DNA from 4 places in the Vibrio ziniensis genome. Region 1 is predicted to be linked to each of the others. Evidence: predicted binding sites of a transcription regulator. Region 1 holds the regulator's gene; each other region holds the start of a gene.
The links. The regulator CRP, encoded in region 1, controls carbon source genes, mostly activating them, when cyclic AMP is high. The targets are predictions, from matches to a motif close to TGTGANNNNNNTCACA.
Positions count from the first base shown of each region.

Region 2: a site for CRP is predicted at 3,125-3,140, ahead of pyrG (CTP synthase). Genes of this name have one in related genera too.
Region 3: a site for CRP is predicted at 3,231-3,246, ahead of G5S32_RS16845 (glycogen/starch/alpha-glucan phosphorylase). Genes of this name have one in related genera too.
Region 4: a site for CRP is predicted at 4,911-4,926, ahead of udp (uridine phosphorylase). Genes of this name have one in related genera too.

Region 1 covers NZ_CP049331.1:284,557-292,515, forward strand. The annotation lists gene astA (arginine N-succinyltransferase) at 1-337, shown strand, start outside; gene astD (succinylglutamate-semialdehyde dehydrogenase) at 358-1,833, shown strand; gene G5S32_RS01265 (DUF1338 domain-containing protein) at 1,969-2,763, shown strand; gene crp (cAMP-activated global transcriptional regulator CRP) at 2,969-3,601, opposite strand; gene G5S32_RS01275 (phosphoribulokinase) at 3,842-4,711, opposite strand; gene G5S32_RS01280 (YheU family protein) at 4,807-5,016, opposite strand; gene G5S32_RS01285 (hydrolase) at 5,123-6,103, opposite strand; gene G5S32_RS01290 (TIGR02444 family protein) at 6,224-6,694, opposite strand; gene G5S32_RS01295 (ABC transporter ATP-binding protein) at 6,691-7,959, opposite strand, start outside.
Region 2 covers NZ_CP049331.1:470,958-478,916, reverse strand. The annotation lists gene eno (phosphopyruvate hydratase) at 19-1,320, opposite strand; gene pyrG (CTP synthase) at 1,400-3,040, opposite strand; gene mazG (nucleoside triphosphate pyrophosphohydrolase) at 3,247-4,050, opposite strand; gene relA (GTP diphosphokinase) at 4,121-6,343, opposite strand; gene rlmD (23S rRNA (uracil(1939)-C(5))-methyltransferase RlmD) at 6,476-7,795, opposite strand; gene barA (two-component sensor histidine kinase BarA) at 7,958-7,959, shown strand, end outside.
Region 3 covers NZ_CP049332.1:402,867-410,825, forward strand. The annotation lists gene malQ (4-alpha-glucanotransferase) at 1-438, opposite strand, end outside; gene G5S32_RS16845 (glycogen/starch/alpha-glucan phosphorylase) at 643-3,096, opposite strand; gene malT (HTH-type transcriptional regulator MalT) at 3,628-6,336, shown strand; gene G5S32_RS16855 (YibL family ribosome-associated protein) at 6,408-6,764, opposite strand; gene G5S32_RS16860 (alkaline phosphatase) at 6,935-7,959, opposite strand, start outside.
Region 4 covers NZ_CP049331.1:937,833-945,791, forward strand. The annotation lists gene luxU (quorum-sensing phosphorelay protein LuxU) at 1-34, shown strand, start outside; gene G5S32_RS04260 (YvcK family protein) at 98-988, opposite strand; molybdenum cofactor riboswitch at 1,242-1,388, shown strand; gene moaA (GTP 3',8-cyclase MoaA) at 1,376-2,365, shown strand; gene moaB (molybdenum cofactor biosynthesis protein B) at 2,457-2,963, shown strand; gene moaC (cyclic pyranopterin monophosphate synthase MoaC) at 2,976-3,455, shown strand; gene moaD (molybdopterin synthase sulfur carrier subunit) at 3,452-3,697, shown strand; gene moaE (molybdopterin synthase catalytic subunit MoaE) at 3,699-4,154, shown strand; gene G5S32_RS04290 (CBS domain-containing protein) at 4,326-4,742, shown strand; gene udp (uridine phosphorylase) at 5,009-5,767, shown strand; gene G5S32_RS04300 (hypothetical protein) at 5,855-6,661, opposite strand; gene metG (methionine--tRNA ligase) at 6,923-7,959, opposite strand, start outside.

The sequences.
Region 1 (7,959 bases):
TCAGGTGCATCACAAAACTCGCCCTGCTCTAAAATTGCTTGAGAAAGAAGGGTTCACTTGTCGCAACTATGTCGACATTTTTGATGCGGGTCCAAGCGTAGAGTGCGATATCCATAACATAGACTCAGTACGCAACTCCGTCCGTGTCAAAGTCATTGTTGCGGAGCACTCTAGCTCACAAGACTTTTTAATGTGTAATTCGTCGTTTGAAAATTTCCGAGCGACCGCCGCAAAAGCAGCATTTAACCGTGAAGACGGCAGCGCAATTATCTCGCCAAAAGTGGCCAAAGCCCTAAAGGTTGATAATGGCGACTTTATTCGAATTTTGGCTCAGTAAAAGAATCTAAGGAACACATCATGGCTCAGTGGGTAGCAGGACAACAGTGGATCGCAGGACAGTGGTTAGAAGGTAAAGGTGAAACCGTTTCTTCTTTAAGCCCGTATAACGATGAGGTCATTTGGCAAGGTCAAGGTGCAACACAAGAGCAAGTTGAAGACGCCGTTGCTTCTGCTCGCAGTGCATTTGTTAGCTGGAAAAAACTGCCTTTCGCCGAGCGTGAAAAGGTTGTACTTGCTTTTGCCGAAAAGATTAAAGAGAACAGTGAGCAAATTGCAGAAGTTATCGCAAAAGAGACGGGTAAACCGATTTGGGAAACTCGCACTGAAGCTGCAGCGATGGCGGGCAAAATTGCTATCTCTATCCGTGCGTACCATGACCGCACTGGTGAAACCGTGCGTGAAGCGGCGGGTAACCAAATTGTATTGCGTCACCGTCCTCTAGGCGTTATGGCGGTATTTGGTCCTTACAACTTCCCTGGTCATTTGCCAAATGGTCATATTGTTCCTGCGCTACTAGCGGGTAACACAGTGGTATTTAAGCCTTCTGAGCAAACTCCATGGACTGCTGAAGTAACGATGAAACTTTGGCAAGCGGCTGGTCTGCCAGCAGGTGTTATTAACCTTGTACAAGGTGGTAAAGAAACCGGTATCGCTCTAGCTCAATCAAAAGGTATTGATGGTCTACTGTTTACTGGGAGTGCCAATACGGGTCATATCCTACATCGCCAATTTGCGGGTCAACCAGACAAGATGCTCGCTCTCGAAATGGGCGGCAATAACCCAATGGTGATTTCTGAACAGTTTGGTGACCTAAGCGCGACGGTTTATACAATCATACAATCTGCATTTATCAGTGCCGGTCAACGTTGTACTTGTGCACGTCGTCTATACATCCCTGTGGGGGCGAAAGGTGATGAGTTGGTTGCTCGCTTAGTAGAAGCAACGAAGAAGCTTCGTATGGATCAACCATTTGCTGAGCCAGCACCGTTCATGGGTCCACAAATCTCTAAAGCGGCGGCAGACTTTATTTTGAATGCACAAGCTCACCTTCAATCTCTGGGCGGTAAGAGCCTTGTTGAAGCGCAAAGTAAAGGTGCTGCTTTTGTATCACCGGGCATCATTGATGTTACGCCAATCGCCCAACTACCTGACGAAGAATACTTCGGCCCATTACTGCAATTGGTGCGTTACGAAACACTAGAGCAAGCAGTAGAACTGGCGAACGATACTCGTTTTGGTCTGTCTGCTGGTCTTGTGACTACCGACGATGCCGAGTGGGAATACTTCGTAGACCACATTCGTGCAGGTATCGTTAACCGCAACCGTCAGCTAACAGGTGCGAGTGGCGATGCTCCATTTGGTGGCCCTGGGGCTTCAGGTAACCTACGTCCAAGCGCATTCTACGCAGCGGATTATTGTGCATACCCAATGGCGTCAATGGAAGGTTCTGCAACCGAGCTTCCTGCGACACTAAGCCCAGGTGTAGAGCTATAACAAAATTATTCAGGCTTCACGAAAGGTGAAGCCTGTTTACTAATAACGTCAGAATAAATAATCACTTAATAGTACTTGGCTTAAATAAGCTTTTTCCAATCCAATACGTCGTGTTCATGCAGCCAAGGAGGCACTATGACGCCAGAAGTTCTGTTTCAATCACTGTGGAATGACTACATTACTCGCCTTTGTCCTTCAGCCGATAAAGTTCATAGCTTGCTAGAAGAAGATGAAGCGCTAATCAATGACCATATTGCACTACGAACCTTCAATGTTGCGCCTCTTGGTCTAGAAACGTTAGCAAAGCCTTTCTTAGCTCTCGGCTATAAAGCGGTTGGTGACTATGTTTTTGAAAGCAAAAAGCTGGTCGCTAAACACTATGAGCATCCAGATCCGCTTCAGCCAAAAGTATTTATCAGTGAGCTGAAAGTAGAAGAGTGTTCACCACAGTTACAAGAGATTGTTGCCAAATTGGTTGCGAAGGTAGATGTAACAAAGCTCGAAGGCGATGCATTCCTTTACGGTGGTCGCTTATGGGATATTAGCTTTGCTGATTATCAAGTGCTAGCGCAAGAGAGTGAATACGCCTCTTGGTTAGCGGCTCATGGCTATGGTGCGAATCACTTCACGGTTAACGTTAATCAGCTCAAGGCATTTACTGAAGTGAAACAGGTGAATGATCATCTGCGCAATGCTGGCTTCACCATCAATGAGTCTGGCGGTGAAGTCAAAGGAACTCCTGAGGTTCTACTTGAGCAGTCTTCAACCATGGCAGATAAGGTATCCGTAACCTTCAGTGACAGCACTGAAACGGTTCCTGGTGGTTTCTACGAGTTTGCTAAGCGTTATCCAATGGCGAATGGAGAGCTTTATACAGGCTTTGTTGCGGCATCTGCAGATAAGATTTTTGAAAGTACCGATAGTAAATAGAACTGGATAATTTTCCTCCATTTCGAAAGGAGAAGAGTAATACCATTCTAGATAAAAATGATCAGATTGAGCATCGACGCCCATTCACTGATCAAGAAATTTTCCAGAATGGTATAGAGACCTGTGACTGAGAGACAGTAGAAAAAGGCAGAATAAAAAAGCCACCGCAAGGGTGGCTTTTGAATTTTTGTAATAGCGTTAACTATTAGCGAGTTCCGTAGACAACGATAGTCTTACCGTGAGCTGAAATTAGGTTCTGCTCTTCAAGCATCTTCAGAATTCGACCAACTGTCTCACGTGAACAGCCAACGATTTGGCCGATCTCTTGACGAGTAATCTTGATCTGCATACCGTCTGGGTGAGTCATTGCATCAGGTTGTTTCGCTAGGTTAAGTAGCGTCTGAGCAATACGGCCTGTTACGTCTAGGAACGCAAGGTCACCAACTTTCTGGCTTGTTACTTGTAGACGGCGAGCCATCTGACCTGAAAGACGCATCAAAATATCTGGGTTTACTTGGATAAGCTGACGGAATTTCTTAAATGAAATTTCCGCAACTTCACATGGAGACTTAGCACGAACCCATGCTGTACGCTCTTGACCTTCTTCAAACAAGCCAAGTTCACCGATGAAATCACCTTGGTTTAGGTAAGAAAGGATCATTTCCTTTCCTTCTTCATCTTTAATCAGTACCGCAACAGAACCTTTAACAATGTAGTACAAAGTTTCTGCTTTCTCGCCCGCATGAATTAGCGTGCTTTTTGAAGGGTACTTATGAATGTGACAATGTGAAAGAAACCACTCTAATGTTGGGTCGGTTTGAGGTTTACCTAGAACCATAATATCTCACTTCCTCTGCAGGGTACGCTTGCTGCTATCCATATTTAGCAAAGCTTAAAATAGGATTACTAGAATAAGAGGACTTTATGGTCGCTGCAAGCTATCTTATGTTTCGGTTAAGAATAGTATCCTTTTTCGGCAACTTTTTCTTGATTTTAATCGTGTCACTGCCGCGATTTTGTACGCAAAAATGTGCACATGGTCACGGTATCGAAACTAAACTCTAAAACAGTGTTTCGATTAGCCAATTTTCCCTGTCTCAATGAGTTGTTGTAGGATTGGTCTTACTATTAATTCCATAGCAAAACTCATTTTTCCACCTGGCACAACAATGGTATTGTGACGAGACATAAATGATCCATCTATCATTGCCAGTAAATATGGGAAATCGACATTTTTAATGCCTCGTAGGCGAATGACTACAAAACTTTCGTCCAGACTAGGGATACCTTTGGCATTAAGTGGGTTAGAGGTATCAACAGTGGGGACTCGCTGGAAGTTGATGTGGGTGCGTGAAAACTGCGGCGTAATGTAGTTCAAATAGTCGTCCATTGAACGAACGATGGAATCCATGACCGCTTCGCGAGAATGACCTCTGTCGCGTGTATCTCGAACGTATTTCTGAATCCACTCAAGGTTGACAATGGGCACCATGCCTATCAAGAAATCGACGTGCTGAGCTACATTGACTTCGCCGTCTACCACGCCACCGTGTAGACCTTCATAGAACAGTACATCGGTATTGGTTGGCAGGTCTTGCCAAGGCGTAAACGTACCGGGCATTTGATTATAGGGAACCGCTTCATCGAAGGTATGCAAGTAGCGTCGAATTTGACCTGTTCCGGCTTTACCGTATTGGCGGAAAAATTCGCTTAAAGTAGCAAAATCGTTCGCTTCTGGGCCGAAATAACTAATATGGCGACCCTGTTCACGGGCTTTACGAATTTCAATGTCCATTTCAGGGCGAGTGAAGCGGTGAAAGCTATCACCTTCAACCCAAGCGGGTTTGACACTCATCATATTGAACATTTTGCGGAATGCTTCTGACGTTGTAGTAGTGCCTGCACCTGATGAACCAGTTACGGCAATAATTGGGTGTTTTGCTGACATGACTAACCTTGTCCATAAATCCTAAGATAAGGCGCTGAAACATTGTCATCGCCCAAGCTGCAGCCACTATACCATGGAATTTCAGTTGTCACTGATTATCGATTAGTAACTTTGATATCAACACTTTCGTGTAACTCTGAATAAACGATAACCGCTTCACCACTCCTTAATAGGGCTTTTATTTGGTCTACTTTGTGCTTCAAAGAGATCTCAACTTCGCCGTAATCAGTCCCTTCTCTGAGCACAAACTCGCTGATGAGATTGTCTAACGTTTCGGGTGCAATTTCTTGCCAAGGTACGATCATAATTTACTCGTAAATCTAAATTGTATTGTTGCTGACTATAAAGAGTACGTTAGCTTATTACTTATTTACAGGTCTGCTATAACGCTTTATTGATCATGATGAAGGGTCATACTTCAATATCTTTTAAGCTTGCATAGTAAGCAGGTAATGCTTTTTCTAACCAAAATTCTGGTTTTAAAATACTTCCGGACACGAAACCGACGTGCCCACCTTGCTCAAATAAACGATAGTCGATGTTGTCAGGCAGGATAAATTTGGGAATCACAGCATCGTTCATAAATGGGTCATCTTTGGCATGAATGATCTGAGTCGGGACTTTGATTTGCTGTAGCTTATTGATGCCAGAGCACTTCTCATAATAGTCTTGTGAGTCCTTAAATCCATGCAGTGGTGCAGTAATTAAATCGTCGAAGTCGCTCAGGTGAGTGACACGTTTAATGCTTTGATAGGAAAGCCCTAATTCACCTTTGAGCAGATGGTGCTTTTTCATTGCGCTGTTTTTTAGTGAAGAGACCAGATAGCGGCGATAAACTTTGGAAAATCCGTGCTCAATGCGCTGAGCGCAAGCGGCTAAATCCAAAGGCGCAGAGACTACTGTCGCAGCAGTAACTATAGGGTCTTGGTTATAATCAGCCAAATAGTTGACTAACATATTACCGCCTAATGAAATACCTGTTGCGATAATGGTGCGATTTGGGAAATGTTCTCTCAGATATTCCAGAACAAAGCGAGCATCTTCTACTTCACCTGAATGGTATGCACGAGCCAGATTATTAGGCTTACCGCTACAGCCGCGAAAGTGCATCATGACCGATAACCAGCCATCTTGGGCGAACGCCTGCATTAATCCATTAGCATAAGGACTGTAAAAACATCCTTCCAGGCCATGAAATAAAATGAAGATAGGCTTTTTAGATGCACTTTCGTTATGCGCGTCTTCGCTCCATGCAAGATCGAGAAAATCACCGTCTGGCGTATCTAATGTTTGCCAAATAGGTTCGAATAACGCTTTCTTACGAATAAAGCGTGGAACTAATGTTTGTAGATGCGGGTTCTTCAAGCCTGTAGCGGCAACAAATTGGGTCATTGTCCAACCATCAAATGGATATAGTTATCTTTGCTTATCTAATTCTGCAGCGTGGGCTACTGCAACTTCAAGTGGTCTTGTTTATATTGAGTATATACGCAATTAAACAAGCGGGAATGTTCAGCGCTTTGGAGCGGGTTTGGCGAACTGCTGGGCAAGGTTTTCTGCGCCAAGTTGTCGACAGTAACGCTGTGTCAGAGGGGCATCTTCATTATTAATCAAGGTAAGACTATTAATGCAATCCACTAAATCTGACTGCTGCTGTTTTTCTAACTGGAGTTCAAACTGCAGTGCTTCACGATACAAGGTATCAGGCAGTGTTTTTTTTAGTTTGCGGCGCAATTCTCTGTAGCTATGCAGCAGTGTTTCTGAGCGACTGATACATTCGCTCACTGTTTGCCAATCTTGCTCAAAAAAGGCAACTTGCTGCTCATCAAGCCATTTGAGCAGCAGAAGCAAATTTACATTGCCGTTGAAATGGTTTTGCAGGTGTAAGCACGCCTCTTTAACTTCTCGAACGCTGTAGTACTGCAAACTGAATTGCCATAGTCGCTCCAACGTAAGTGAAATTCTGACGTGCTCTTGGCTCATTGACTGTTGAACTCCTGTTCCATTTCTTCCAGCGTCTCTTGCTCGCTCATCCAGTCCATCTCGATCTCTTCGAGTTCGCTCTTGGCTTGGGCTTGGATTGCGAGAACTTGGTTAAGTTTAGCTTTGTTTTCTGCATCATACAGTGAGGACTCCGATAATTGTTGTTCAGAGTCTGCGATAATTTCGTTCAACTTATCCATTTTCGCTTCGAGTTGTGTCAGCTTTTTGCGAATTGGTGCAGTAAGCTTACGCAGTTCCGCTTCACGGCGTTTTTGATCTTTCTTCGCAGCAGCACTGTTAGCGTTGTCTTTGGGCGCAACTTGAGCTTGTTGCTCTTTGCGTTCTGCTTTTTGTTGCTCCTGAAGCCATTTGTAGTAATCGGTTAAATCACCGTCAAACGGTGCGACTTGGCGATCATGGACCAGATACAAATCATCGGTTGTTGCACGCAATAGGTATCGGTCATGGCTGACGATAACCATGGCACCTTCAAAACTTTGTAGCGCAAGAGTTAGCGCTTGGCGCATGTCCAAATCAAGGTGGTTGGTTGGTTCATCGAGTAAGAGCAGGTTTGGTTTTTGCCACACAATCAGAGCCAACACTAGGCGAGCTTTTTCACCGCCGGAGAATGGACCGATTTTTTCCAGTGCTTTATCGCCATTAAAGCCAAAACTACCCAGATAATTACGCAGTTCTAATTCGTTTTTCTCTGGTGCGATTTGCATCATATGCTGCAAAGGTGTCTCTTCAGGATGAAGCGTTTCAAGTTGGTGCTGAGCGAAGTAGCCGATCTTCACACCTTGCGAATAAGTCAGATCGCCACCTTGCGGTGACAACTCATTGGATAGCAGTTTAATTAAGGTTGATTTACCAGCACCGTTACGACCAAGCAGACCGATACGGCTACCCGGAACCAAATTAAGGCGAATCTTCTCTAGGATAAGGTTATCGCCGTATCCTGCGCTTACATCATCCATCATCAGAATTGGGTTCGGAAGCGCTGAAGGCTCGCGAAATTCAAAGCTGAATGGGTTATCAAACTGAGCCGGCAGCACCTTCTCCATTCTTTCCAGAGCTTTAATACGACTTTGAGCCTGACGAGCTTTAGAGGCTTTGTAGCGGAAGCGGTCGATGTAGCTCTGCATGTGGCTCATCTGCTTTTGCTGCTTCTGATACATGGCTTGTTGCTGCAACATTTTCTGCGCTCGTTGGTTTTCAAACGATGAGTAGTTACCTGTGTACTCGTTGAGCTTTTGGTTTTCGAT
Region 2 (7,959 bases), 190 kb from region 1:
ACTTTATTCAGTTAAGAATTAAGCTTGACCTTTAACTTCTTTAAGACCGTTGAAAGGAGCGCGACCAGCTAGAGCTTCTTCGATACGGATAAGTTGGTTGTACTTAGCAACGCGGTCAGAACGGCTCATTGAACCAGTTTTGATTTGACCTGCAGCTGTACCTACCGCTAGATCAGCGATAGTTGCATCTTCAGTTTCGCCAGAACGGTGAGAGATTACTGCTGTGTAACCTGCGTCTTTAGCCATCTTGATTGCAGCTAGAGTCTCTGTTAGAGAACCGATTTGGTTGAACTTGATAAGGATAGAGTTAGCAATGCCTTTCTCGATACCTTGAGCAAGAATCTTAGTGTTAGTTACGAATAGATCGTCACCAACTAGTTGGATCTTGTCGCCTAGAAGTTTAGTTTGGTGTGCGAAACCATCCCAATCAGACTCGTCTAGACCGTCTTCGATAGAAACGATAGGGAATTTCTCAACTAGACCAGCTAGGTAGTGGTTGAACTCTTCAGAAGAGAAAGTTTTACCTTCGCCTTTCATGTTGTAGATGCCAGCGTCTTTGTCGTAGAACTCAGATGCTGCACAGTCCATAGCTAGAGTGATGTCTTTACCTAGAACGTAGCCAGCAGCTGCAACTGCTTCTGCGATAACTTCTAGCGCTTCAGCGTTAGATTTTAGGTTAGGAGCGAAACCACCTTCGTCACCAACTGCAGTGTTGTAACCTTTAGACTTAAGAACTTTAGCTAGGTTGTGGAATACTTCCGCACCCATACGTACAGCTTCTTTAAGAGTTGGAGCACCAACTGGTTGAATCATGAATTCTTGGATATCAACGTTGTTGTCTGCGTGCTCACCACCGTTGATGATGTTCATCATTGGTAGAGGCATAGAGAATACACCTGCAGTGCCGTTTAGCTCAGCGATGTGCTCGTATAGAGGCATGCCTTTAGCTGCAGCAGCAGCTTTAGCGTTCGCTAGAGATACAGCTAGGATTGCGTTAGCACCGAAGTTAGATTTGTTTTCAGTACCGTCTAGGTCGATCATGATTTGGTCAACAGTAGCTTGGTCTTTAGCATCTTTACCAACTAGAGCGTCAGCGATTGGACCATTTACAGCTGCAAGTGCTTTAAGAACACCTTTACCTAGGAAACGTGATTTGTCGCCATCGCGTAGCTCAAGAGCTTCACGAGAACCAGTAGATGCGCCAGATGGAGCTGCAGCCATACCAACGAAACCGCCTTCTAGGTGTACTTCAGCTTCTACAGTTGGGTTACCACGTGAGTCGATGATTTCACGACCTAGAACTTTAACGATCTTAGACATTAATGTTTCCTCTCGTTGAATTTAAATGTCAAAACTATAAAGGACAGCAGCACAACTATCGCTACTGCCCGTATCCTTGTTACTTCTCAGATTCACCGCGTTGGAACTCACCCGCTGCTTTTACGAAACCAGCAAATAATGGGTGACCATCACGAGGGGTTGATGTGAATTCTGGGTGGAACTGCGCTGCTACAAACCATGGGTGAGCAGGGTTCTCAATCACTTCAACCAATTTCTTGTCAGCAGATAAGCCTGAAACTTTTAGGCCAGCTTTTTCGATCTGCGGACGAAGATTATTGTTTACTTCATAACGGTGACGGTGACGTTCATGGATCGTCGCACTACCGTATAGTTGGTAAGCTTTAGTACCTTTTTCTAGGTGACATAGCTGAGAACCTAGACGCATTGTACCGCCAAGGTCAGAAGTCTCAGTACGCTCTTCAACTTTACCTTCACTATCTACCCATTCAGTAATCAAACCTACCACAGGGTACTTAGTGTTTTTGTTAAATTCTGTTGAATGTGCACCTTCCATACCAGCAACGTTACGAGCGTACTCGATAAGCGCTACTTGCATACCTAGACAGATACCTAGGTATGGAACTTTGTTTTCACGGGCGTATTGAGCAGCCATAATCTTGCCTTCAATACCACGGTCACCAAAGCCACCAGGAACTAAGATTGCGTCAAGACCATGTAGAACTTCGAAACCACGAGTTTCTACGTCTTGAGAATCTACATATTTAATCGTCACATTCAAACGATTTTTTAGGCCAGCATGTTTTAATGCTTCGTTGACTGATTTGTAAGCGTCTGGTAGTTCAATGTACTTACCAACCATACCAATGGTGACTTCACCCGTTGGATTCGCTTCTTCGTAAATTACTTGTTCCCATTCAGATAGATCAGCTTCAGGCGCATTGATACCGAAACGAGAACAAACCAAATCATCCAAGCCTTGAGATTTGATCAATTGAGGGATCTTGTAGATTGAATCTACGTCCTTCATTGAAATTACTGCTTTCTCAGAAACGTTACAGAAAAGTGCAATCTTCTTACGCTCGTTTGCTGGGATCATACGGTCGCTACGACAAACTAGGATGTCTGGCTGGATACCGATAGATAGCAGTTCTTTTACAGAGTGTTGAGTTGGCTTAGTTTTCACTTCACCTGCTGCTGCAAGGTAAGGAACGAGAGTCAAGTGCATGAACATTGCGTGCTCACGACCTACTTCGATTGCCAACTGACGAATCGCTTCCATAAATGGTAGAGATTCGATATCACCAACTGTGCCACCAACCTCAACGATAGCCACATCGTGACCTTCGGAGCCCGCGATTACGCGGTCTTTGATAGCATTAGTGATGTGCGGGATAACCTGAATAGTTGCACCAAGGTAGTCACCGCGACGCTCTTTACGTAAAACGTCAGCATAAACACGACCAGCCGTAAAGTTATTGCGTTTGGTCATCTTAGTACGAATAAAACGCTCGTAGTGACCAAGGTCTAGGTCAGTTTCTGCGCCGTCTTCTGTAACAAACACTTCACCATGTTGAGTTGGGCTCATAGTGCCTGGGTCAACGTTGATGTAAGGGTCAAGCTTCATCATGGTCACTTTAAGACCACGAGCTTCTAAAATAGCGGCAAGAGATGCTGCTGCAATACCTTTACCTAGAGAGGATACGACCCCGCCAGTAACAAAAATATAATTTGTCGTCATGTTTAACCTGAAATTGGTTGAATGAGGGAAATGGAATTCTTCTGGACGGGACGAAACTATACCAGAACCCACTTACCGCCACAACGTGAAATCTATCACACTCAGTTTTTAATTTTTTGCTTCAAATCAAATAGCCTTGTTGCAGAATGCGATCTAAGCAATTTAATTGGGGTAATTTTGCCCCAAAAGCCCGTATTAAGAACTTATTACTCTAGACCTTTTTCCCGTCTTTTGACGCGGTCCCACATGCTATCTAATTGTTGCAACGTAAAGTCAGTTAACTCTTTGTTCTGCTCTCTTACTTGAGATTCAACACCTTGGAACCGCCTTACAAACTTACTGTTGGCTTTAGTAAGAGCAACTTCTGGGTCTTTTTTCAGATGTCGAACTAGATTCACCGCCGCAAACAGTAAATCACCCAGTTCTTCTTCGACTTTCTGCTCATCCACTTCAACACTGATAGCTTCAGCAACTACTTCTTCGATTTCTTCATGCACTTTGTCAACAACAGGCCCTAAAGTCGCCCAATCGAAGCCATATTTAGCACACTTCTTCTGAATCTTATTCGCTCGCGATAAGGCTGGCAGCGATTGTGGTATAGAGTCTAGGATACTTTGCTCGCTTTTGCCTACTTGGGCTTTTTCAAGCAATTTTTCCTTTTCCCAATTCGCGTTTATTTCCGCTTCATCAGCAAATTTCGCATCTGAAAAAACATGGGGATGGCGGCGAGTTAGCTTTTCATTGACCGTGTCCACCACGTCACGAAAATCGAACAATCCTTTTTCCTGCGCCATCTGACTGTAGAAAATCACCTGAAATAGCAGATCTCCCAGTTCTTCTTTTAAGTTAGTCCAATCTTGGTTATGAATCGCGTCCACCACTTCGTAGGTTTCTTCAATAGTGTATGGAACAACACTTTCAAAGGTCTGCTTCTTATCCCAAGGACACCCTGTTTCCGGATCACGCAACTTAGCCATGATATCGACAAGTTGTTCAATTGGATGTGTCATGTTGATTTCCTTATAAAAGAAAAAGGTAAGTAGCTAACCACTTACCTTTAATTTCAATCTGTTATCTATTTTATCCGAGACGTTTAACCAGCATGACGTCTTTCACTTGCTCTAAACGTTTAGAGACACGAGCTAAAACTTCGATGTTACTGACCTCAAGTTCGAAGTCCATGGTCACGATTTGGCGTTTGTAATCGCTACGGCTCTTCATGGTGATCACTTTCACCTTTTCGTTGGCAAGCAGACTAGTGATATCTTTTAGCAGACCCACACGCTCCATCGCTTCAACGCGCAGAGTTAGGATATACGAACCGACAAAACCAGAGCCCCAAACGGTATCAATAATACGTTCAGGTGCGTGGTGGCTCAGCTCTTCTAATTGTTCACAGTCACTTCTGTGCACTGAAATACCACGGCCTTGCGTGATGTAACCTTTGATTTCATCACCAGGGATTGGTTGGCAGCAGCGAGCAAGGTGAGTCATCAGGTTATCCACACCTTCAACCACTACCGCATCTTTATGCGGGCGGTGAGGCACTGACGATTTCGACTCATCTCCCTTGAGCTTTTCAAGCACAAGTTTGTCTTCTTCTTCAGCTGTCGGTTTATTCACCAACGCATTGATATGGTTAACGATCTGGTTGATACGTAAATCGCCACTCCCCACACCAACATAAAGTTCATCAGCACTGTTAACGTTAAAGCGTTTCAGAGCGTACTGCTCTGCATCTTTTAGTGTCGCGCCAATTTTCGACAATTCAGTTTCTAGAATTTCACGTCCAGCTTCGAGGTTTTTATCTCGGCTTTGCTTACGGAACCAAGCGTTGATCTTGGCGCGAGCACGACCAGAGTGAACAAAGCCTGTTGCAGGGTTTAACCAGTCACGAGATGGGTTTGGCTCTTTCGCTGTGATAATTTCAACTTGGTCACCCATATGAAGTTTATGAGTGAATGGAACGATTCGTCCGCCCACTTTCGCACCAATACAGCGATGCCCCACTTCAGAGTGAATGTGGTAAGCAAAATCCAGTGGTGTTGCACCCATTGGCAAGTCGACAACATCACCACGCGGTGTAAAGGCATACACACGGTCATCAAACACTTGGCTGCGCAGTTCATCCAACATCTCACCAGAGTCAGACATCTCTTCTTGCCAATCAATCAGTTTACGTAACCAAGTAATTTTCTCGTCGTAACCACTGCGTCCACTGCTTGCACCTTCTTTATATTTCCAGTGTGCAGCAACCCCTAGCTCCGATTCTTCATGCATCTGTTTGGTTCGGATCTGAATCTCAATGGTTTTACCTTCAGGCCCTAGAATGACAGTATGAATCGACTGATAACCGTTTGGTTTTGGGTTCGCCACATAGTCATCGAACTCGCTTGGTAAATGCTTAAACTGAGTATGCACAATACCTAGAGCGGCATAACAGTCTTGCAGTTTGTCTGCAATGATACGTACAGCCCGCACGTCAAACAGCTCATCAAATGCCAGATTCTTCTTCTGCATTTTGCGCCAGATACTGTAAATGTGCTTAGGGCGTCCGCTGACTTCTGCGTTGATGTGTGCCGCTTTCATTTCTGAGCTCAAATTATCAACAAAGTCACGGATGTACTGTTCACGGACAATACGACGCTCCGAAAGCTGTTTCGCAATTTGCTTATAAGTATCTGGTTGTTGATAGCGGAATGCGTAGTCTTCAATTTCCCACTTGAGCTGACCGATACCTAAGCGGTTTGCCAGTGGAGCATAGATATTGGCACACTCTTTTGCTGCCGAGCGACGTACATCATCCGGCTGATCTTTTACTTCACGAAGGTTACAGATTCGCTCTGCAAGTTTGATGACCACGCAACGGAAGTCATCAACCATCGCCAGCAGCATGCGACGTACGTTATCGACTTGTGCTGACGCTTCGCTGCCTTGCATAGTGATATTGAGTTGACCGATCGCCGCCATCTCTTCGACACCAGAGATCAATTTGATGATCTCTTTACCGTAGTGTTCTTCAACTTCCTCGCGATCCACTAAGCCACTGGTCGCAATAGGAAATAGCAACGCTGATACTAACGTTGGGCGATCCATCGATAGAGTGATCAAAATTTCGATCATTTCGCGACCACGCCATAACAACAATGGACCTCTTGCATTGCCCACCAAGAAATTCTCACATTGGTGATATACCTCTGTAAGTTTTGCTGCTGTTTTTGGATCTTGACGTAAACTAGAAATCCACTTTTCTAGCTCAAACTGTTCGTCTGGGTTTAAGTGTGCGCTACGTACCGCGACCATCTTTTTATCCTAATTCTTATAATTTGCGAGTCATTAAAGGAAATTCCTCTAACAACCCTGGAATACCTATTCTACTCTGGTTGAACGAAAGAAGTCCGTTCAATAACCAAGTTTTACACTTTTGCTTTTTAGTTATATTTTGACAAATAGAGCCATCGATTCTAAATGGCTAGTATGTGGGAACATATCCAGCATACCGAGTTTTTTGAGTTGATATCCTTGCTCAAGCAAACTTTGGCTATCACGAGCAAGCGTAGCAGGGTTACACGAAACATACACAACTTGCTCAGCACCTAAACTAGAAAGCTGATCCACAATTCCGACCGCGCCAGCTCGCGCAGGATCAAGCAGAACCTTGTTAAACTGCTCTTTCGCCCAGATTTCTCCGATAAACTCCTGTTCAAGATTAGCCTGATAAAATTCAACATTTTTAATATTGTTGTGTAGAGCGTTACTCTTGGCAATCTCTACCATTTCATCAACACCCTCGATGCCAACAACTTTATCTGCCAACTTGGCTAGCGGCAGGCTGAAGTTACCCAAACCGCAGAACAAATCTAGCACACGATCGTCTTTTTGAACGTCCAACCACTCAAGAGCCTGTTCAACCATTCTCTGGTTAACTTGCTGGTTTACCTGAATAAAGTTGTTTGGTAAAAACGGAATCGTTACCCCAACTTCCTGATAATAAGCTTGTTCGCCCATTACCTTATTCAGTTGATTAGCGTCTGGCACAACATAAAGAGTTAACTGATGTTTTTGAGAGAAATCTTTTAACGCAGCAACATCTTTGTCCGCTAACGGCGCCAAATGGCGCAGAACCAACACCGAAGTATTGTCACCTTTAACCAGTTCTATATGACCCAGTTGGTCCGGCTTTTTAAAACCACTCAACAGTGCTTTTAGCTCTGGAAGCAGTGCATTCAAACTCGGTTCCAACACAGCACAATCGGTTACTGTGACGATATCTTTGCTCTGCTTACGACGAAATCCAAACTGCAATTGCTGGCTCTTCTTATCCCACATCATACTAATACGAGCACGGCGACGGTAACCTTTCTCCGAGCAAGCAACGGGAGCAGAAAGAGTAAGCTCTTGCCCGGAAAACTTAGTCATCAATTGACTCAGTGCCTGCTGCTTGTGTTCAATCTGAGCCTCATGAGATAGATGCTGTAAATCACAGCCACCACACTGCGAATAATGAGGACAGAAGGGCGCAATGCGCTGCTTACTTGGCTTTAGCACTTTAATTAACTTAGCGCGGGCAAATTTACTTTTGCTTTCGCTCAATTGGATCAGAACTTCTTCATCCGCCAATGCGCCATCGATAAACACGGGCTTCTTATCAATATAGGCAATGCCTGCACCTAAATGGTCGAGCTTTTGAACGCTCACTGCTTGATGTTTAGTATCTAAAGCGCTGCGCTTTTTCGGTTGGAAGAAACGTGCCATGTTCTATGCCTAATCTATTTGTTTTTGCCCCAGCGTCACTATTCTGCTTGGGGAGCATTGTCGAAGCTAAGGTTCTTGAATTAAGCTAACCATAATTTGAGTAGCTGGCTAGCTGTAGAGTCGGCTATTTTCCCATATCCACACCATGATGTTTAGACAATAAT
Region 3 (7,959 bases), on a different replicon from region 1:
CTTACGACGCTTACGAGAAACAAATAACTTGTGATAACCCAGCGCTAAATCGCTAGGTAGAGAAAACACTAGCGGACCACCTTGTGCACGCTCATCTCGAATAATCTGAGACTGCAGGTAGCCTTCAAAAATATCGCCTTGTTCGGTTTCTAAACGCCAATCAAATTCACTTTCACGTGCACTTGAACCTAGATTTAGGGAGACCTCTAGTGGCTCACCTTGGCGAATCACTAATACGGGTTCCAACACATCAGCTTTGTGTTTTTTCTCAGCCGATTTTAATAAGGTTTCATCATTGGTGATGTCATAACCTAAAGAAGCCAAAAGACGGCGAATGGTCTCATCCTCAACTTTCGCTTCATCGCCCCAAGCGCTCACATAGCTGTCGGCAATTTTTGCCATTTCAGCGACTTGTTTTAATGCATTTTGTTCTTTCATCGCTCTCTCCGAAGGGACTGCATAATCCTTCAAATGTGTAGGGTGTAATTTTTAGTGTTTGTCGATTTAGCTTTATTCATTCTGAACATTTGATGATTAACCGTGAATATTCAGACTTGGCTAGCGGTTCACGATTAACTTTAATTTGCTCGGTGCTGACGCCATTCAGCCAAGGCTTTCACCTTGGCTGTTTGGGGTTTGTCATTAGCGTTTAACGGCTTCGAGCTTCCAAATGTTATTCACGTAATCGCGAATACTACGGTCGGAGCTGAATTTGCCCACCAGCGCGGTGTTCAATATTGCCTTCTTCGCCCATCCCGCCTGATCTCGGTATTGCTTGTCCATGTCTTCATGCGCCTTCACATAGGATGCAAAGTCAGCCAGTACAAGATATGGGTCACCGCCGTTAAGCAAGCTGTCATAAGTTGCTCGAAGTCTTGCAGGTTCACCAGGGGTGAATTCATCAGACATTAGCAGTTCCATTGAGGCTTTGAGTAACGGGTCCGCATTGTAGTAGTTGTAAGGGTTGTAACCACTTGCTTTTAGCGACTCGACGCCATCCACTTCTAATCCGAAGATATAGATATTGTCATCGCCAACTTCTTCGCGAATTTCAACGTTCGCACCATCCATAGTACCGATTGTCAGTGCACCGTTAAGAGCCATCTTCATGTTACCTGTACCTGATGCTTCTTTACCTGCGGTAGAGATTTGCTCAGATACGTCAGCTGCAGGAATGATGATCTCAGCCATACTCACACGGTAGTCAGGAATGAACACCACTTTCAGTTTGTTGCCGATACGTGGATCATTGTTCACTTTCTCTGCAATCTTGTTCAACGCAAAGATGATCTCTTTCGCTAGGTGGTAGCCCGGCGCCGCTTTCGCAGCAAAGAACACCACGCGAGGGTGCATATCGAACGACGGATCGTTGATGATGCAGTGGTAAAGAGAAAGAATGTGCAGCATGTTGAGGTGCTGACGTTTGTACTCGTGCAGACGTTTGATCTGTACGTCGAAGATCGCATTTGTATCGAGATCGATACCCATGTTCTCTTTTACCCAGTTCGCTAAACGCGCTTTGTTCTCTTTCTTCACTGCCATGAATTGCTTTTGGAACTTCGCATCATCAGCGTATTGAGAAATCGCTTCGAGTTTATCGAGATCGGCTGGCCAATCATCACCGATTTTTTCGGAGATCAGTGCTGACAATGCTGGGTTACAGAATTTCAGCCAACGACGTGGAGTAATACCGTTGGTCACGTTTTGTAGACGGCCTGGATACAGTTCATTGAACTCAGGGAATAGGTCACGCTTAACAAGCTCTGAGTGTAAAGCTGCTACACCGTTCACGGCGTAAGAACCTACCACACAAAGGTTTGCCATGCGCACCATGCGGTGGAAGCCTTCTTCGATGATGGAAAGCTTTTGTTGTTTAGCTACATCACCCGGCCATTTCGCACGAACTTCTTGCATAAAGCGGTGGTTGATTTCGTAAATGATTTCCATGTGACGAGGCAATAGACGTTGAATCAACGACTCGCTCCATGTTTCCAGCGCTTCTGGCAACAAAGTATGGTTGGTATAAGCAAATGTCTTAGCACAGATGCTCCAAGCCGCTTCCCAAGATAGGCCACGTTCATCCACCAAAATACGCATCAATTCAGGAATGGCGATGGTTGGGTGAGTATCGTTAAGCTGAATGGTCTCTTTCTTCGGTAGATCTTCCAGCGCAAAACCTGCACCTTCGTGACGGCGCAGAATATCGCGCACAGACGCAGCACTATGGAAGTACTGTTGCATCAAACGCAGTGTTTTACCTTTCTCGTGGTTATCGTTCGGGTAAAGCACTTTCGTAATGTTGCCCGCATCAATCAGTGCGTGCTGAGCTTCAAAGTAGTTACCGTTGTTAAAGCTTTCTAATGAGAAAGGCGCGATAGCGCGGCATTCCCAAAGACGTAACGGGTAAACCGTATCACTTTGATAACCAACGATTGGTAGATCCCAAGGCATTGCTTGTACCATCATACCTGGAACCCATTTGCGAACTTCTTTGCCATTTTCATAAGCCACTTCAACGTGACCGTAGAAGCCAATTTCTTGTTTCAGTTCAGGGCGTGCAATTTCCCAAGGGTAACCTTCGATACCACACCAAGCATCTGGTGCTTCTTTCTGATGTCCTTGCTCAAATGACTGTTTGAACAAACCGTATTCATAATGAAGACCGTAACCCACAGTTGGGTATTCTTGAGCGGCACATGAATCCATGAAACACGCTGCAAGACGGCCTAAACCACCGTTACCCAATGAAGGGTCACGTTCTTCTTCAAGGAGATCCGATAAGTTCTGACCTAACTCCGCCATCGCTTCAGAAATCTGTTCATAAAGCCCCATGCTGATGAGGTTATTCCCTGTCAAACGGCCAATTAGGAACTCTAGAGACAGGTAGTTCAAACTTTTTGCATTTACGATACGCTCGTCTTGCTCAGTTTCAAGCATGTCGAACGTTGTCAATTCTGCTAGAGCATGACCCATAGCCAAATACCAAGAGCGGCTAGAAGCATGTTCAACCGTGGTCGCGTATGTCGCGGTAAGGTTACGCTTTACGTTCGCTTGGAACGCAGCTTTATCAAACGTTTTCTGTTGCGTAGGTTTCATCGAGAAATCTCACTTATCAGTTCTAATCCATCTGTGCCATATCCTGCCCCGACAATAAAATGTAAACATCCTCCCAAGTTGTCATGAAGTTAGGAGGAGAAGTCAGGGCGTAGAGGGTGCAGCACTTAAGTCGTAGTGATCAATCTCTCATTGAGAGTCGAATACTCGAAACTCTCAGTGATTGAGATCACAATGGCTACCTCAATAACCTTAGACGGGGTTTAAACAGGTAGGAGATTCAAGCAGTGATCCTTTTGCTCATAATGTATACTTCATCACACTAAAATGACCTTATTTACGCATTTTTCATTAAATCTCGTATACCCCGCCCTTCTACCAAGCTAAGCAAGAATCATTTTTATTGATATTGATCACAAATTTAGGGCGTAGTCAGCTCCAGAATGTGAATCGTGCGAAATTCGAGAAAGGGATCAATAAACGTAGTGAAAAACTTCAAGTAACATCATCGCCATAAAAGTGACAGAGATCTCCGTTTATACCTCCTATTATTTGATCGAAGGGAAATCAAGAATGTGGATACCTTCTAAGCTGACGCGTCCAGGACGTTTACACAACGCCATTATTCGTCCAAGAGTATTGGACATTTTGCATAACGCCACATGCTATAAATTAGTGCTTTTCCGATCACCTGCGGGTTACGGGAAAACAACCATGGCCGCACAATGGCTTGCCGACAAACCTAATGTCGGGTGGTACAGCATTGACGACAGTGACAACGATCCTTTCCGTTTCTTGAACTATTTTCTGCAGGCGATCAATAAAGCGACCGATCAAAGCTGTCCAAATGCACAAAAGCTGGCGGAAAAACGTCAGTTCTCTTCAATTCACTCATTGTTTAGTGAAGTGTTCACAGAAATGGCGCACCACCATCAAGAGTGTTATGTAGTTCTCGATGACTACCATTTGCTGTCTGATGAAGAAATTCATGAGGCGATGCGTTTTTTCATAAAACACATGCCAGATAACATGACATTGGTTGTCACTAGCCGCGCAGCACCACCACTCGGAACGGCGAACTTGCGCGTGCGTGATTTGATGATTGAGATAGGTAACGAACTGTTGGCTTTCGATACTGAAGAAACTACTCGTTTCTTTAATCAGCGGGTCACCGATGGTGTAGACGACACCACAGCAAATAGCTTACGCGATTACGTCGAAGGCTGGCCTTCAGCTCTACAACTGATTGCGTTACAAGCGCAGTATCAGAAGCGAACACTGGAGCAAAGTGCGGAATCGGTTTCCCAGTTCAACCATGCACACCTTTGGGATTACTTAGTTGAAGAGGTGTTTGACCTCCTCGATAACGAGACTCGTCAGTTCCTGATGCAATGTTCTGTGTTGGAGCACTTTAACGATTCATTGGTCACTGCACTGACCAAACGTGACGATGCATTAAGCATGATTGAATCACTTAACCGTTTTGGTTTGTTCATTTACCCTCTTGAAGGAGAACACAACTGGTATCGTTTCCATAACTTATTTGGTGAGTTTCTCGCCCACCAACGTCTGGCACGAATTCCCCAACAAGAGCACGATCTTCACAAAGAAGCAGCGCATGCTTGGTTAGAAATATCTAACCCTCATCAAGCTCTTCGTCATGCAAAAATTGCCCTAGCTACAGATTTGCTGGCAACCATTTTAAGTGAACACGGTTGGAAAATGTTTAACCAAGGCGAACTAGAGATGTTGGAGTCTTCAATAAATCTACTATCGCCTACTCAGCTTTATAGCGAACCAAAGCTATGCATGCTGCAAGCATGGCTTGCACAAAGCCAGCACAGATATAACGACGTAGGAGCTCTGCTCTCTAAAGCTGACGAGGAGATGACTAAGCTCAACGTGGAACTGTCTAGCAAAGAGCAAGGTGAATTTAATGCACTACGCGCTCAAGTTGCCATCAACCAGAATGAACCGGAAAAAGCCTTAGAACTGGCCGAACTCGCTCTTAGCCAACTAGACAATACTATCTATCGCAGTCGTATCGTAGCAACTTCCGTGGTTGGCGAGGTAAACCACGTATTAGGACAACTCAGCCGAGCTCTGCCTATGATGCAGCAGACTGAAAAGCTAGCTCGCCAGTATCAGGTTTATCATCAAGCATTGTGGGCGTTATTGCAACAGAGTGAAATTCTCATAGCTCTGGGTTACGTTCAAGCTGCCTATGAAGTCCAGGACAATGCGTTCAAATTGATTGAAGAACACCAGCTTCATCAGCTTCCACTGCATGAATTTCTGTTGCGTATTCGCGCACAAATTCTATGGTGTTGGAACCGCTTAGATGAAGCAGAAGAGTGCGCCTATAAGGGGTTGGACGTGCTCGGTAATCACTCTCCAAGTAAACATCTGCATAGTTACTCTATGCTAGCGCGAATCTCCGTTGGTCGAGGTGAATTAGACAAAGCGAGCCGCTTCATAGAGCAAATTTTACATCTGATGAAGCAATCTAGTTACCACGTTGATTGGACAGCCAATGCATCTCTCTCCCTATTACTGTACTGGCAAGCTCGCGGGGATTTAGATTCAATCCAAGGTTGGTTGAACACTTCTACTCGCCCAGAAAAAGCATGTAACCACTTCTCGCAACTTCAGTGGCGCAATATTGCTCGTGCACAAATCAATATGGGAATGATGGATGAGGCAAAACAAACGTTAGACTTCATGCAAGAAGAAGCAAAGAAATACCAATTAATTACTGATATCAACCGTAACCTAATTGTTGAATCCATTCTTGCGACTACTCTAGGGAGAGAAGAAGAAGCACGTGACAAGCTAAAACAAGCGTTAGCACTCACTAACCAAACAGGCATGGTTGGTAACTTCCTTATTGATGGAACCAACGTGGGACACGTACTGGAAAAACTAATTCAGCGTGGTGAACTCGGAGATTTAGAACGTCACCGAGCACAACAGTTGATGAAAGTGATTTCTACCACTCAACGTAGCCGATCTATCCATTTTGATGAAGAGTTTGTCGAAAAACTCATCAATCACCCAAATATTCCGGAGTTAGTACGTACTAGCCCACTAACGCAGCGTGAATGGCAGGTTTTAGGGTTGATCTACTCTGGATTCAGTAATGAACAAATTGCCCAAGAACTAGATGTCGCTGGAACAACCATCAAAACACACATACGCAACCTGTACCAAAAACTGAATATTGTGAACCGTAAAGATGCGGTTCACACCGCAGAAAATCTGTTGCAGTTGATGGGTTATTGATTCAAGTAAAACGTAAAGAGCCAGCAAATGCTGGCTCTTTTTGAATCTTTTCTTCTATTATCTTTTCGCGATTAAAAAGGTTTTGGTGCGAAACCTGTCATCACTTCAAGGCGCATAGCTTTACCAATTTTCGTCATTGGGTGAACAACCACTAACCCTTTTACGCGTTTTTTAAGCTTACCTAAATCAGCTTGCTCTTCTTTGGTGATTTCACGAGAGAAAGCCATATCCGATAACTCTTTGCGCTCTTTATTGAGATCGTACTCGACCTTGTGTTTCAAGCTTTTTAGCTGCTTAGTCAGTCTATCGATGTCATCGGTAAATTTAGTAATCATCGCACTATCGCCGCGAGTCTTGGCTGCATCCAACTTGTGACGGCAAGTATCGATGCGATTGTTCAGTTGTTGAATGTCGTTCTTCAGACTCATGGATTTAGTCCCTACATAAAATTTGGAGGCGGAGTATAGCATAGCTGCCCCAATAGGCTCTATGGAAAAATATTCACTTCAAGTACATAGCGATCATAATAGGTTAATGCCCCTTCTGTTTTGAGACAAATACTCAACTCAAAGATGGTTGTTATGAATCTAATTAATTGTCATCTATTTCTAAAAGATGACAATGCGCCAGACATCACCGTATAAATAAAAGTATTGTCATGAACGCCACTAAACCTATCACTATTAGGACCTTGAGCTGAAATAGGCACATTTACGCTGGTATGTGAATTCGTAGACCAATTCACATAAAATGAATCACCATTAGGCATAAAGAATGGCCCATCTTCATTAGCAGCGCCTGTCGGTGTTGTACTGAGAGACATTCCGCCCGTTTCATGATCGGCAACGACAATAATTAACGTATCTTTTGAATTGTTGGCAAAGCGTTGTGCAACTTTAACCGCCTCATTAAGACCAATGGTATCTGATATCGCATTTTCAGCGTCATTTCTGTGGCTAGCCCAATCGATTTGCCCGGCTTCTACCATTAAAAAGAAACCTTTGTCATTGTGTGAAAGGGTATTAATAGCTGTTTGCGTCATCGCTTCTAAAGATGGGGAGTATGGACGAATCATCTCCTCGTCTGCAAATAGCCCAATTAATGGTACAGATGAATACGAATCAATGATTGAAAATGAAACTTGAGTGCAGACGTATGTGTACCCGTTCGCCATAAACTTATCAATCAGATCACTGCCATCGTCTCGCTCTCCTTTTTTGGGGTAGCAACCCGTTTTTCCAGTTGGCAGAAATTTATCTTCTCCACCACCAAGTAGCACGTTTATTTTTGATTCCGACAATTGATTTGCGATTTCAATTTCTTGATTCCGCCTTTTAACATGAGTTGCAAATGTTGCCGGAGTGGCATTCGTAATCGGCGTAGTTGTAACTAGTCCGGTGTGCATGCCTAGATTTTGAGCTTCTTCCAGTATGGTCGTTAGGGCATTAAAGTTGGGGTCTAGACCTATCACACCATCGCTTGTCTTAACCCCTGTTGCCATTGCTGTACCTGCTGCAGCCGAATCAGTAAGTGCACCATTAGCAGCTTGAGTTTCTATAAATCCAGAGGCTGCCATCTCCATCATTTCTAATTTTATGTCCAAGCCGACGCTAGACCACTGAG
Region 4 (7,959 bases), 650 kb from region 1:
CTGTTATCAGCAGCTGATCATTAGCAGCCATTGATGATTGTTTATCGCTAGTCGGTGATAAGTCGTTGCTAGCGATAATCATAACCACCAAACTAAATCAGCTGTTTAATTGCTCTTCAATAACCAGACGTAATTTGTCTCGGTCATGACGCCAATCGCGGTTTGGTGATGCTAAATCGCGAGTCACACAATTCCATATTTCCTTTAATTCAGGATGCTCTTTGGGGCCTAAAACCACGTCGATTTTTCGGTTTTTACAAGCTCGCTCACACCATTCCAGTTTTTGTTTTAGGCTCATACGACCAGCAGGACCATACTCAGGTGATAAGTTTTCAATAAATATGACTTTGGCATTTTGGTTATCAAATATGGCTTGACCGATTTTAGGTAAAAGTAAAGGTGGCATAATACTGGTTAGGAAGCTTCCCGGACCTAGAATAATAGCATCGGCCTGAGCAATTGCCTCGACACCTTCGAGTGTTGCTGTCACCTTCGGCTCAAGGTCAAGACGCAACAAATCGTCTTTCATTTCATCTACGCTGGTTTCACCTGTAACCCATTTACCACTTGTTGCCAGTGCTGTGAGATCTGAAGGATGTTCAGACATAGGGATGATGTTTACATCGACTTTGAGCATGGCTCGGATAAGGTTGATGGCATCCAGAGGGCGAACCGATAAGTTATCTAGTGCCGTCAACATTAGGTTACCTAGGTTATGACCATCCAGTTCACCGCTACCTTTGAAGCGGTATTCAAACATCATTGAGCTAATTGAAGGATCGGTAATGAGCTGGTTGATACAGTTGCGAGTATCGCCCCAAGCAATACCACCTTGGCAGTTACGGATACGTCCCGTTGAACCACCGTTGTCAGTTGTTGTAACAATGCCTGTAGCGTTAGATCCGAAATGTTTCAACGCTGCCAAAATACGTCCTAGCCCGTGACCGCCGCCTATCGCAACCACTTTTTTGTCTTGATATAAATTCATAATTTTTTGTTCTTCTAATATTTGATATACCCAAGTTCGCAAGTAGAGTTTGTTGAGTGCGTAGAAGTCCTATCACAACGTCAATTCGCTTGGGTATACTAGAATGTATAGGATATATAAAACGACTTATACTTATTTAGAGGTAAATTAGGATATTGGTTTTTTTTTGTAACTGATTTACTAGAAAGATGAAGCGTTTTTCAGTATTTTACAGCCAGTAGTCGCTGATTAGAAAAGTCTCCAACTTACTAACCGGCTGCCATAACTCCGAGCTTCTTCATCTAAGTCTCTGTTTATTATTAGTGATATGATGAAAAAGCCAGTGGCATGTTGTCACAAGGGCATAAGTGGAAATGCTTGTGCCTCCCGTATTTGGAAAGGTGTTCCTTGGCGCAACAATTCGAAGATAAATTCCGGCGTAAATTTTATTATTTGCGCCTATCAGTTACCGATGTATGTAACTTCAAATGTACGTACTGCCTGCCTGATGGTTATAAACCTTCGGGGAGCAAAAATTCGTCTTTTCTAACTCTTCCAGAAATTCATCGCGTAGTGAACGCATTTGCCGATTGCGGTACATCTAAGATCCGTATCACTGGTGGTGAGCCGACGTTACGCAAAGATTTTACCGATATTATCCGTGTCATCGCTGACAACTCGAACATTCAAAAAATTGCTACGACAACCAATGGCTATCGAATGGAAAGAGGTGTTGCGGAATGGAAGGAAGCGGGACTGACTCACATCAATGTCAGCGTTGATAGCTTAGACCCAAGGATGTTCCATCAAATCACTGGTGAAAACCGATTTCATCAAGTGATGTCTGGAATTGACCGCGCATTCGAGGTGGGCTACAAGCAAGTTAAAGTGAATGTGGTTTTGATGAAAGATCGTAACCACCACGAACTTCCGTTGTTTCTCAACTGGATAAAGCATCGTCCAATCCAATTGCGTTTTATTGAACTGATGCAAACGGGGGAAATGGATGACTTGTTTACCAAACATCATATTTCTGGAGTCACGATTCGAAACCAACTGATTGCTAATGGTTGGATTCTAAAGGTGAGAGAGAACAATGATGGCCCAGCACAGGTTTTTGTTCATCCAGATTATCAGGGTGAAATCGGTCTTATCATGCCGTACGAAAAGAATTTCTGTGACAGCTGTAACCGTTTAAGAGTGTCCGCGCTTGGCAAGCTTCATCTCTGTCTTTTTGGTGAGCAAGGTATTGAACTAAGAGATTTGATGCAGGAGGACGCTCAGGAAGCTGAGTTAATCTCACGTATTCAAATGCAGTTGCAGAACAAATCTGTCAGCCATTTTCTTCAGGAAGGAAATACCGGGATGACGCCGCATTTAGCGTCTATTGGCGGATAAATCTATTAACAAGTAAAAATCTATCGCGAAAGCATAAGGCGTTCGTGACGAATTAAATTATTACACTAGAACATTACATTAGGGTGAGCAAATGGGTCACGCAGAAAGCAAATTTCAGCCAGCGAATATCGCAGTTCTAACCGTTTCAGATACACGTACCGAAGAAAATGATACTTCAGGTCGTTACCTTGCCGAGCAACTCCAAGAAGCTGGCCACCACCTAGCTGACAAGCAAATCGTAATTGATGATATGTACAAAATCCGTGCGGTAGTGTCGCAGTGGATTGCTGATGAAAAAGTTCAAGCAGTATTAATTACTGGTGGCACAGGTTTCACTTCTCGTGACAGTACTCCTGAAGCACTAAAGCCCCTGTTTGATAAAGAAGTTGAAGGTTTCGGTGAATTGTTCCGTATCGTTTCTTATGAAGAAATTGGTACTTCTACCATTCAATCTCGAGCGGTAGCTGGGTTTGCAAATCATACCGTTATTTTTGCTATGCCAGGCTCGACTGGTGCATGTCGTACCGGTTGGACAAAAATCATTAAACAACAATTAGATGCTAGCCATCGCCCATGTAACTTTATGCCGCATCTGTAAGAGTGAACAACGATGACTCAATTCACTCATATCAATGCTTCTGGTGAAGCAAACATGGTTGATGTTTCTGCTAAAGCGGAAACAGTAAGAGAAGCGCGGGCAGAAGCTTTTGTTCATATGGCACCAGAAACGCTACAACTGATTGTTTCTGGTCAGCATCACAAAGGTGATGTGTTTGCTACAGCGCGTATTGCTGGTATTCAAGCCGCAAAGAAAACATGGGATTTAATTCCACTTTGTCACCCGCTGTTACTATCTAAAGTGGAAGTACAGCTTGAAGCGATAGAGTCGGAAAACAAAGTTCGTATTGAGTCTGTATGTAAACTTGCTGGTAAAACTGGCGTTGAAATGGAAGCATTAACGGCGGCCTCTGTTGCTGCGCTGACTATCTACGATATGTGTAAAGCTGTGCAGAAAGACATGGTGATTGGGCAAATTCGTTTGTTAGAAAAGACGGGCGGTAAATCGGGTCATTTTAAGGTAGATGTATGATTAAAGTGTTGTTTTTTGCCCAAACAAGAGAGCTGGTAGACTGTGATGGTCTGTCGTTAGAGCATGAGTTTGAATCAGTAGAAGATCTACGTGCTCAACTTGCCTCTCAGTCTGACAAATGGGCTTTGGCTCTGGAGGCTGGGAAATTGCTTGCTGCGGTTAATCAGTCCATAGTACCGATGGACTTTCAACTGACCGATGGTGATGAAGTCGCATTCTTCCCACCAGTGACAGGAGGTTAATATGAGCGCTTATGTTTCAGTTCAGCTAGAAGACTTTTCTGTTGCACAGGAGTATGGGGCTCTTTCTTCAGGTACAGATGCTGGAGCCGTGGTGACTTTCATTGGCAAAGTGCGTGACATGAACTTAGGTGATCATGTCACTGGGTTGCATTTAGAACATTACCCAGGCATGACGGAAAAATCGCTCAGTGAGATTTGCGAAGAGGCGAAATCACGCTGGCCGTTACTTCAACTGCGCTTGATTCACCGAATTGGTGATCTCGATATTGGTGACCAAGTGGTATTTGTTGGTGTGAGTAGCGTTCATCGCTCCGCTTCATTTGAAGCTTGCGAATTTGTAATGGATTATTTAAAGACCAAAGCACCATTCTGGAAGAAAGAACGAACTGACGATGGTACTCGCTGGATTGACTCCCGTGAATCGGATGCAAAAGCTGCGCTTCGTTGGGCTAAGTAGTGCTTTCGGGCTATTGAAGTTGTTTCAAAGTTACGATCAATCGATGTTATTTACTGTAATAGTTAAAAACTATCAAAATAATTGGTGATTTCCATTTAGTAAAATCAAGAAATTAGTCAACACTTAGAGTATTAGCCCCCTTTACGTAAAAAGGAATCTAAGGAGACTGAAATGGATTCACTAAAAGTAAAAGATTATATGACCGTAAAAGCGGTGACCTTTACTCCTGATATGTCTTTGTCTGCTGCATTAGATAAAGTGATGCGTTCAGATCACTTGGGTGGACCTGTAATAGATGACAAAGAGCGTGTGATAGGCTTTCTTTCTGAACAAGATTTGCTCGATAAGCTCGTCAAAGTAAGTTATTTCTGCCAAGACACTCATATAGTGAGTGACTGTATGCATCAAGAGGTACTTTCTGTATCGCCAGAAATGTCGGTCATAGAACTTGCTGATTTGATGAAGGTAGGAAAACCCAAAGTTTATCCAGTAGTGGATAACGGTAAGCTAGTGGGAATCATCACCCGACGTGATGTATTACGAGCCATTGGTAAAAACTTGGCGAATTGCTTTAAACATCCTGTATAGACATTACTGCTAGTTTTACAAGTTGAAGTCAATCACTCAAGGCACAGATACCAACTGTGCCTTTTTTTATTTTTCGATTTTAATGTGATCGAAAAATAGCCTATATTGATATTTAGTGTGATTTTGATCACTTTTATGTGAAACATAAATTATTATTGCTTTCATTGGTGTGATTTTTATCACTCTATAACTTTCTGTAGTAAGCTAAAGTTGTGCTGTACCTAATTACATTTATGAGCTGAATAAGCCGCATGAAGGAGCAACCTATGTCTCAAGCAGTATTCCACCTTGGTGTTACCGAAGCTGATCTTAATGGCGCAACTTTAGCGATCATTCCAGGTGATCCAGCACGAGTACAAAAAATTGCAGAACTAATGGATAACCCTGTATTTCTTGCAAGCCACCGTGAATACACGCTATATCGAGCAGAGCTAGACGGAAAATCAGTGGTAGTTTGTTCTACTGGTATCGGTGGTCCTTCAACTTCTATTGCTGTAGAAGAGTTAGCACAATTAGGTGTACGCAGTTTCTTGCGTGTTGGCACGACGGGGGCTATTCAGCCACATGTCAATGTTGGTGATATGATCGTGACGACTGGTTCTGTTCGCCTAGATGGTGCAAGTCTGCATTTTGCTCCAATGGAATTCCCTGCAGTACCAGACTTTGATGTTGCCATTGCGATGAAAAAAGCGGCTGAAGAGAGTGGCGCTACTGTTCACATGGGCATTACGGCTTCAAGTGATACTTTCTACCCAGGTCAAGAGCGTTATGACACGTTCACAGGTCGTGTAGTTAAGCGTTTCCAAGGCTCAATGAAAGAGTGGCAAGAAATGGGCGTGTTGAACTTTGAAATGGAATCAGCAACGCTACTAACCATGTGTGCAAGTTCTGGTTTGAAAGCGGGCTGTGTCGCTGGTGTTATCATCAACCGCACTCAAAAAGAAATTCCAGATCACGCAACGCTTAAAGAGACAGAAGCTCGTTCAATTAAAGTTGTAGTAGAAGCTGCTCGCCAGATGCTTTGATTCTCGTTGTGTTAACAATTATAACACCTATTAGATAAGCTCTGAATTGTAGAACGCCATACTTTTGCAGTATGGCGTTTTCGTACATCAAGCAACGATAAGTTTTGGCAAAGGGATGTAGAGGCTTTCACTTACATCTGCCAACATTTGGTCGTAAACATGGGCAATGCTTAGCGAGACATCTGAAGTTAGTTGATACAACTGCTCTTGAGATATATCGAAAGTAGGATTTTCATGCAATTCACTTAGCAGATGCATTGCTTTAGAGCACGCTGGAGATGCAATTGAAAGCGGGCTAATCAACGCGAGTTGGTTGAGTTTACGACGTAATAAATCACAGTAATGACGTAAACGTGAAGAACCGTCTTGAGTATACATATCTTCAATCGCAATTCGTAATTGTGTCAAAGTATCCATCGAATCGATCACTTGTTGCCAATTTATGTGGTACTCATTGCTTAAATCTTCTCGGTTTGATTCTACTAACCAAGCCAGCATGACCTCATCCATCAAAAACATGCAGTGGCGGATGGCCTTGCCATGCATCATTTGGTTGCGAGAAACGCTTCTGTCCTGCCAGTTATTCATTAACGCTTTTAGTTTAAGCTGTAGCACTCGATACATGGGTTTGTTATCGAAGTGCGAGGTTGAGATCAGGTGGTTCGATTTTTCATGCAGCAAATCTTGTAAATGGTTTAGTTCTGCATCTCTCTTCTCACCAAACATCAGTGCATGGTGAGTCGCGTTACGGTGTTGTCGACTTAGATATAACAGTTGACGTAGATCGATGAGAAGCTCGTATTTACGCTGCAAAGTCGATTCTCTTTGCTTTGAATAGAAGAACATCAAACCAAGTATGCCGATTGAGATCAGCATTGAGACAATGACAAACATAACCAACTCCTTGTGTACCTTGATAGTGGAAGCCAATGCTTCGACCAGTGAAGGGATATTATTATTTATGGAAGGAATTGCAGTTTTAATGCCAAGCATTAAGTTTTATGAAATCAATTAGTTAGATTTTTATTGAATAAAATAATGCACTGCATTAGTGCGAATTGAACTAAAAGTGTGAGCTGGTTCATAAAAAAGCCCCAGCGAGTATGACGCTAGGGCTTTTTAAAAGCTTTGATTTAAAGCGGAATCTTAGAGCAATTACATTACACGCATACCTGGCTGCGCACCTTCGTGTGGCTCTAGAATCCATAGCTCACTGCCACCAGGGCCTGCAGCTAGGATCATGCCTTCAGACATTCCGAATTTCATCTTACGAGGCTTAAGGTTTGCAACCACCACCGTAAGCTTACCAACTAACTCTTCTGGTTCGTAAGCAGCTTTAATACCAGAGAATACTTGACGCATTTCACCACCGATATCCAATTGGAATTTCAGTAGTTTGTCTGCTTTTGGCACCGCTTCGCATGACACGATTTTTGCAATACGCAGGTCAACTTTCGCAAAGTCATCAAATTCTATTTCTTCTGCGATTGGATCTTTACTTAGTTCTGTTGCTTTCGCTGCTTCTGCTTTTTCTTTTGCTGCGACTTCAGCGGCCGCATCTTCTTTCGACGCTTCAATCATCGCTTCGATGTTCTTAGGATCGATACGGTTGAACAGTGCTTTAAACGCTGTGATTTCATGGCTAGTTAGCGGAGTAGCGATACCTTCCCAAGTTAATTCTTGGTTTAGGAATGCTTCAGTACGCGCTGCTAGCTCAGGCATAACAGGTTTCAGATACGTCATTAGAACGCGGAACAAGTTGATACCCACAGAACAGATATCTTGCAGCTCTTGATCTTGACCTTCTTGTTTCGCAACAACCCAAGGAGCTTTCTCATCGACGTATTGGTTTGCTTTGTCTGCTAGTGCAGTGATTTCACGAATAGCGCGACCAAACTCGCGAGCTTCAAATTGCTCTGCAATACGGTCAGCCGCTTCTATGAACTCGTCGTATAGCTCTGGCTCTGCAAAGTTGTCTGATAGCTTGCCTTCAAAACGCTTAGCAATGAAGCCTGCATTGCGAGAAGCAAGGTTAACGATTTTGTTAACCACATCAGCGTTTACACGTTGAGTGAAGTCTTCAAGGTTAAGGTCTAGGTCATCGATACGGCTGTTTAGCTTCGCCGCGTAGTAGTAACGTAGACATTCTGGATCTAAATGCTCTAGGTAAGTACTTGCTTTGATGAAAGTAC